DNA from 2 places in the Enterococcus faecalis genome. Region 1 is predicted to be linked to the other one. Evidence: a T-box and tRNA genes for the amino acid it is inferred to sense, from the RefSeq annotation. Region 1 holds a T-box; the other holds one or more tRNA genes.
What was found. A T-box is a leader RNA that pairs with one kind of tRNA and senses whether it is charged. The one in region 1 lies ahead of serS (serine--tRNA ligase), so its partner is inferred to be a tRNA-Ser.
Positions count from the first base shown of each region.

Region 2: it has a tRNA-Ser gene. The T-box ahead of serS (serine--tRNA ligase) is inferred to sense a tRNA for this amino acid. The anticodon was not compared.

Region 1 is NZ_CP118962.1:2,820,734-2,824,790, reverse strand. Features, by position in the region: gene guaB (IMP dehydrogenase) at 1-1,318, shown strand, start outside; gene serS (serine--tRNA ligase) at 1,530-2,801, opposite strand; T-box leader at 2,889-3,095, opposite strand; gene croS (sensor histidine kinase CroS) at 3,136-4,057, opposite strand, start outside.
Region 2 is NZ_CP118962.1:2,374,064-2,378,120, reverse strand. Features, by position in the region: gene thrS (threonine--tRNA ligase) at 1-305, shown strand, start outside; gene PYW42_RS11735 (peptidoglycan D,D-transpeptidase FtsI family protein) at 470-2,605, shown strand; gene rpmG (50S ribosomal protein L33) at 2,731-2,880, shown strand; tRNA gene PYW42_RS11725 (tRNA-Ser) at 2,976-3,065, shown strand; gene PYW42_RS11720 (hypothetical protein) at 3,155-3,406, shown strand; gene PYW42_RS11715 (FUSC family protein) at 3,662-4,057, shown strand, end outside.

The DNA.
Region 1 (4,057 bases):
TGTTACAGATAGTAATATGGCAATTGCGATGGCTCGTCAAGGTGGACTAGGTGTCGTACATAAAAATATGACTGTCGCCCAACAAGCAGACGAAGTACGTAAAGTCAAACGTTCTGAAAGCGGCGTTATCATTGATCCATTCTTTCTAACACCAACAAACTTAGTAGTGGATGCAGAAGAATTAATGAGTCGTTACCGTATTAGCGGTGTGCCAATTGTAGAAACAATGGAAAACCGTAAATTAGTCGGAATTATTACAAACCGTGATATGCGTTTTGTAACGGACTACCAAATCAAAATTGAAGAAGTCATGACAAAAGATCATTTAGTCACTGCGCCAGTTGGCACATCTTTAAAAGATGCAGAAAAAATCTTACAAAAACATAAAATCGAAAAATTACCAATCGTTGATGAAGCAGGTCGCTTAAGTGGCTTAATTACAATTAAAGACATTGAAAAAGTGATTGAATTCCCAAATGCTGCCAAAGATGAACACGGTCGTTTACTTGTGGCGGCAGCAGTCGGTGTCACTAGTGATACGTTCGAACGTGCGGAAGCATTATTAGAAGCAGGTGCCGATGCGATTGTTATCGATACTGCACATGGCCATAGTGCCGGCGTTATTCGCAAAATTAAAGAAATTCGTGAAACGTTCCCTGAAGCAACATTAATTGCTGGTAATGTTGCCACTGCTGAAGCAACCAAAGCATTGTATGATGTCGGCGTTGACGTTGTCAAAGTTGGTATTGGACCTGGTTCAATTTGTACAACACGTGTCGTTGCCGGTGTTGGTGTTCCTCAATTAACAGCGATTTATGATGCTGCTTCTGTGGCTAGAGAATATGGTAAAGCAATTATCGCTGATGGCGGTATTAAATATTCTGGTGATATCGTGAAAGCCTTAGCTGCTGGTGGACATGCTGTAATGCTAGGAAGTATGTTAGCAGGTACAGATGAATCTCCAGGCGAATTTGAAATTTATCAAGGCCGTCGTTTCAAAACTTACCGTGGCATGGGCTCATTGGGTGCAATGGAAAAAGGATCAAGTGATCGTTACTTCCAAGGAAGTGTCAATGAAGCAAACAAATTAGTGCCAGAAGGAATCGAAGGACGTGTCGCTTACAAAGGAAGCGTTTCTGATATTGTCTTCCAATTAATCGGTGGCTTGAAATCAGGGATGGGTTACGTCGGTGCAGCAGACCTGAAAGCGTTGCGTGAAGAAGCACAATTTGTTCAAATGAGTGGTAACGGATTGAAAGAATCACATCCACATGACGTTCAAATCACAAAAGAAGCACCAAACTATTCTGTTCAATAAAATAAAAGCTGATTTTTTTGAAATTTAAAAGAGGCAGACGTCATTTCGACGTCTGCCTCTTTTTCTGTAGAATGAAGGAGTTGCTTCTGTTTCCGCCGTTTATCAATTTTTAAACCTGTAACAAAAATCACTTTGGATTTTTGTTACAGGCTCCTTTTCCTATAGAAAAAAAGCCGTTATCTGATATCAGACAACGACCTTCATCTTCCCTTTATTTAATAACTGTTAGGTTACCCATGTAAGGAACTAGGACTTCTGGTACAGTTACAGAGCCATCTTCGTTTTGGTAGTTTTCTAAAATAGCAGCGACTGTCCGTCCTACGGCTAAACCAGAACCATTGAGTGTATGCGCATATTGGACTTTATCATTTTCATCACGGTAACGAATCATCGCACGGCGCGCTTGGAAATCTTCACAGTTTGAGCATGAACTGATTTCACGGTATGTCTCTTGAGCGGGAATCCAAACTTCCAAGTCATAAGTTTTCGCAGCTGAGAAGCCCATGTCACCTGTTGAAAGAGCCATGACACGGTAAGGTAATCCCAGTTTTTGCAGAATTTCTTCGGCATTATTCGTCATTTTTTCTAATTCCTCATAAGAATGCTCTGCATCACTAAATTTAACCATTTCGACTTTATTAAATTGGTGTAAACGAATTAACCCACGTGTGTCACGACCAGCGCTACCAGCTTCAGAACGGAAAGAAGGGCTCAAGGCCGTAAAGTAAATTGGTAAATCCTTGCCATCTAAAATTTCATTGTTGTAGTAATTGGTTAGAGGGACTTCCGCCGTTGGGATTAACGTTAAATCCGTATCTTGTAATTGGAAGACATCTTCTTTAAATTTAGGAAATTGGCCAGTTCCGAACATGGCGGTGTCATTAACGATATAAGGCGTAATCATTTCTGTATAGCCATGTTCATAAACATGTAAATCTAACATGAAGTTGTATAACGCACGTTCTAAGCGAGCACCTAGGCCTTTGTAATAAACAAAACGGCTACCAGCTACTTTGGCACCACGTTCAAAATCTAGAATGCCTAAGTTTTCAGCGACTTCCCAGTGTGGTTTTGGTTCAAAAGCAAAAGTTCTTGGTTCACTCCAACGACGTACTTCTACATTTTCTTCTTCACCAGCACCAACAGGCACAGAATCATCTGGCAAGTTCGGTAAAGTAGTTGTGATCCCACGTAGCTCTTCGTCAATAGCATTAATTTCTGCATCTAACGCTTTAATATTACCGCCGACTTCTTTCATTTCCGCGATTTTGGCCGTTGCATCTTCTTTGTTCCGTTTTAATTGAGCAATTTCAGCAGACACATCGTTCCGGTATTTTTTCATTTCTTCGACTTTGACTAATAAATCACGGCGACTTTCATCTAAACGCAGAAATTCCACTAAGATTTCTTCTTTCACACCACGGGTTTGTAGCTTTGCTTTTACTTCGTCAAAATTTTGACGCATCATTTTTACATCTAACATATTTTTTCCTCCTTAAAATTAGTACATAATCAATAATAACTGTTGTAGAAAACAACAAAAAAGCCATCTCACCCCAAAAATAAATATTCTTGGGACGAAATGACTGGAAATCTCGCGGTACCACCCAAGTTCAGTAATGTTACTGCCCTTGATTTGCAGATAACGGCTGCAGACCGTTCCAACTTATTTCGCTGGACACCTGGAAGAGACGGACTTCTTTATAGATGAATGTTTGCTCGCACCCCCGCAAACTCTCTGGAATTCAGTGCCATAAATACTTTTTCTCTTAGTTTTCTCTTTTCTATAGAATACCGAAAAAGTTCAGGGATGTCAATTAACTCTCTGATTTCTTGTTGGTACGCTGTAAGGGTAGATGAATAATAAAGGAAGTCCACTTTTGATCAGACTTCGCATAAATATATCCACCATGTAAAGCGACAATACTTTGTGCAATAGCCAGACCTAAACCAGTACCCCCCGTTTCTTGTGATCGGGATTCTTCGACACGATAGAAGCGGTCAAACAACTGATCTAAAGAATGTTTAGGGATAGCTGGTCCATCATTGCGAACAGCAATAATTGCTTCGGTGCCGACTTTGTCTACTTCCATCACAATATGATGGCCGCCTTTGCCATATTTCAAAGCGTTTGAAAGAAGGTTGTTAAAGACTCGGACTAGTTTTTCTGTATCGCCTTCCATCATTAAAGAAGCTGGATTGGCTTTTACTTGGATTTGCATATTAATCTTTTTCGCTTCCAATTCAAAATCGGCAGCAAGCTGTTCAATTAATTGTGCCATATCAAAAGTCGTCGTATGAATCGGTACACTTGGTTGACGGACTTTTGTATATTCAAAAAGATCATCAACTAATAATTTCATTTGTTTCGCTTTGACGTAAGCGGTATGCGTATATTTCAGTAAATCTTCTTGGCTATGAAATTGACGATCTTCAATCAATCCCAGATAACCAATAATAGAAGTTAACGGTGTCCGAATATCATGACTGACATTCGTAATTAATTCATCTTTTGATTTTTCAATTCGCCGTTCATCTTCAATGGCTGCGACAGTACTATCCACCAGACCGTTAATACTCGTCACGACTTTTGCTAAATCACCACTTAATTCAAACGGAATGCGGTGATTGTAATTACCATCAGCGATGTAATGTAACTCACTGATAATATGACGCAATTGCATTTGGTGGTAGCGACGAATTAAGCGCCAATAGAGAACAGCTGCATCTACTAAAAAG
Region 2 (4,057 bases), 450 kb from region 1:
CACCAATTCAAGCAACTATTATCCCAGTTTCTGTAGAAGCGCATTCTGAGTATGCTTATGAAATCAAAGAACGTTTACAAGCACAAGGCTTACGTGTTGAAGTCGATGATCGTAACGAAAAAATGGGCTACAAAATTCGGGCCTCTCAAACCCAAAAAGTACCTTATCAATTAGTGGTCGGGGACAAAGAAATGGAAGACGCAACGGTGAACGTCCGTCGTTATGGAAGCAAAGAAACGTCTGTCGAAGATTTATCAATTTTCATTGACAGCATGGCTGCTGAAGTTCACAATTACAGCCGTTAAAAAAAGGGAAAAAGTCAAAAGGACTTCTGAATTCAGAAGTCCTTTTGACTTTTTTCAAAAACAAAATAATTAAATATTTCCTTAGAGCTGGGAATAATCCTGATTTTTTGACTATTTTTTGTTACAATGAGAATGCGAAACTTTTTAGTGAAGGGACTAGAGGTATGAAGAAAAACTCATTTATAGATAAAATAAAAAAAACAGATGCCGCAGCAAAGAGTCAACGAGGTAGAAAGCCACATATTCCTTTTCGATTGAACTTATTATTTTTTGTGATATTCACTTTATTTGTTTCATTAATTGTCCGTTTAGGATATTTACAGATTGTAGAAGGAGAAGAGTTTAACAAAAAAATCACTGCCAATTCTTCACTACAAATCACGACACCATCCCCTCGAGGACAAATTTATGATTCACAAGGAAAAGTCTTGGTTTCTAACAAAGCCAATTTAGCAATCACTTACACACGAGGAAAAAATATTGAAGGAAAAGATATTTTACCGATTGCGAATAAAGTTAACGAACTTATTAACGTTCCAGTTGATCCAAACTTAACGGATCGTGATAAAAAAGATTATTGGTTAGCGAATCCTGAAAATTTAAAAGCAGCCCAAGGCCGTTTAACCGATCAAGATAAAGAAGATGAAAAAGGCAACAAAATTACGGACGAAGGCACATTATATGCCAAAGCAGTTGAAAAAGTCACCCCTGAAGAAATTGCATTTGATGACCGAACCTTACAAGCAGTGACGATTTTTAAACGAATGAATGCAGCGTCACAAATGAACACGGTCTTCATCAAGAATGAAGGGGTAACAGAAGGTGAAATTGCGACAATTGGTGAACACACAGCGGAAATATCTGGTGTTTCAACAGGGACTGATTGGACGCGTGATTATTCTCAAAGTGGCGCATTACGTAGCCTGTTGGGCACCGTTTCAACTGAAAAACAAGGATTGCCAGCCGAAGAAGTCGATGAATATTTGAAAAAAGGCTATGCACGAAATGACCGTGTCGGGACTAGCTATTTAGAAAAACAATATGAAGACGTACTACAAGGTAAAAAAGCAAAATCAGAAGTCGTTTTAGACAATAACGGAAAGATTGTTTCACAAACCCCAATTTCCAAAGGGGAAAAAGGCTCCAACTTAAAATTAACGATTGATTCAAATTTCCAAAACAAAGTTGATGAAATTTTACAACGAAACTATTCACAAATAGTCAAAACCATTGGACCATACTCAGAAAATGCATATGTCGTTGCTATGAACCCTCAAACAGGTGCTATTTTAGCGATGTCCGGATTTCATCATGATTTAGCAACTGGAGAAGTCACACCTAATCCTTTAGCACCTATTTTGAATTCTGAAGTTCCTGGATCAGTTGTGAAAGCAGGTACTTTAACAGCTGGTTATGAAACAGGCGTCATTAAAGGCAATGACGTTTTAACAGATGAAGCTATTTTACTAGCAGGTAGTAATCCAAAAGCTTCTTGGTGGAATGCTTCTGGCGGAACAACCATGCAATTAACTGCGGAGCAAGCGTTAGAATATTCTTCGAATGCTTATATGATGAAATTAGTCTTTAAAATGATGGGTGTGAATTATTATCCCAATATGATTTTCCCTTATGAAGTAGGAGATGACACTGTCTTTAAAGAATTAAGAAAAGCTTTTGCAGAATATGGTATGGGAACGAAAACTGGAATTGATATACCAGGAGAAACAACAGGAATTCAAAACAAGGACTTTAAGGATTCGTCTTCTGCGCCACAAGGTGGTAATCTTCTTGACCTATCTTTTGGGCAATATGATACCTATAGCGCGTTACAATTAGCACAGTACGTTTCCACTGTCGCAAATAATGGTATCCGCGTGCAACCCCATGTGGTAGAAGGAATCTATGGCAATGATGAAAATGGAGCTTTAGGAAAAATTTTAAAAGAAATTGAACCAAAAGTTTTGAATAAGGTGAATATTTCTGAAGACCAGATAGGAATTCTTCAACAAGGTTTCTATAATGTAGTAAATGGAACTAGTCCTTTTACAACTGCACGTGGTTTAAAATCAGACAAGTTTTCGATTGCTGCTAAAACAGGGACCGCCGAAACGCAAGCAACAGATGCTAATGGAGTAAACCATACAACGGTTAATAGTAACTTGGTGGCTTATGCGCCGTACGAAAATCCTGAAATTGCAATTAGCGTTGTTTTACCACACTTAAATGATGAATCTTCCAAACCAAATCAAACGATTGCCAAAGAAGTTTTAGAAGCGTATATGGAAATGTACAAAAAATAAAATTTGTAAAGTAGAACTACTTTACAAATTTGCCCAAAAGGGTAGTCAAATGACAAAAAAAATGGTATGATATTCAAGTCTAAGAAATCTCTTGGAAAGATCAATTATTAGTAGGAGGGGAAAACATGCGCGTAAACATCACTTTAGAGTGTACTTCTTGTAAAGAACGTAACTACTTAACAAATAAAAATAAACGTAACAATCCTGATCGTTTAGAAAAACAAAAATATTGCCCACGTGAAAGAAAAGTTACTTTACACCGTGAAACTAAATAATTTATTTAGATAGAGCCTAGAATCCTTGTTGTGTAAGGGTCTAGGCTTTTTATCTTTTGATTCATTACATGTTCATTTGTAGATGGAATGTAGAGGGAGGATTACCCAAGTTTGGCTGAAGGGGACGGTCTCGAAAACCGTTAGGCGAGTAACATCGTGCAAGGGTTCGAATCCCTTATCCTCCGTACTGAGAAGCAGTTGAGTTATTAGTTGCAAATAAAACGACAGAGACGTACACTTAAAGTAGAAAAATACTTAAGAAGAGGTGTCTATTATGTCAAACTATGAAGAAAAAGAAGCGCAAGCATTAGTAAAAATTGCCGACGTTTTGAACAAATTGGATGCAAGTTTAGAAGAGTTGAGCTCGCTAGATGAGGATACAAAAAAACATAGTATGAAGAAATGGATTGTTGAAAAAAAAGCCATTCATGAGATTAAAAAAATTGCACACGAAGCTGGTAAGTATGACAAGTATGATGAAAAAGAATTAGAAAAAGAAATGGATCTGTTGGAAAAGTTTATGTAAAAAAGCGCTAGCTTTTGTTCAACAGTTATTTAATTTTGAGTCTAGAATTAATCGTTTTGATTTTTTCTAGGCTTATTTTTTATGAAGTAAGCAAATCGTATCGGGAGAGGTATTGAATTAAGAAATAAAGCATGTATTGATTCAGAAAAAAAGTTGTAGTAAAATGTTCGTCACAACTACTTTTCTTCTGATTTCATAGAAGGAAAAGTTGGAATAATGAATTGAGAAGAGTCGATTTTTAGGAGATGATTTTAGGTGACTTTTTATCAATTATTGCAGTTAGATCCATTTATTTTAAAACAAAAAATTCATCAAGCGGATACTAAAAAACAGCGGAGATATTTTTGGCGCGCCTTGTTAATAAGGGATATCTTATTAGTTTCGTTTGCGATTTTATGGGTGTCGACGATTACTTTTTTCTTTGGAAAAGCTGTAGCGCCTTTTTCAATTGTATTATTTTGTTTGCTGTTGAGTATCCGTTTCGTCTCATATGGCTACAGGGAAAAACAGGCCTTGCTTAGTTTAGGAATCGTGTTAACAATTCTAGGTGTTAGTCCATTAATTTCACTGATTTCTGTATCATTTTTACAATTGGGCCTTCATTTTATCTGCTTGCTGGCATTGTTTTTCTTAACTGGTAAAAACCCTAAA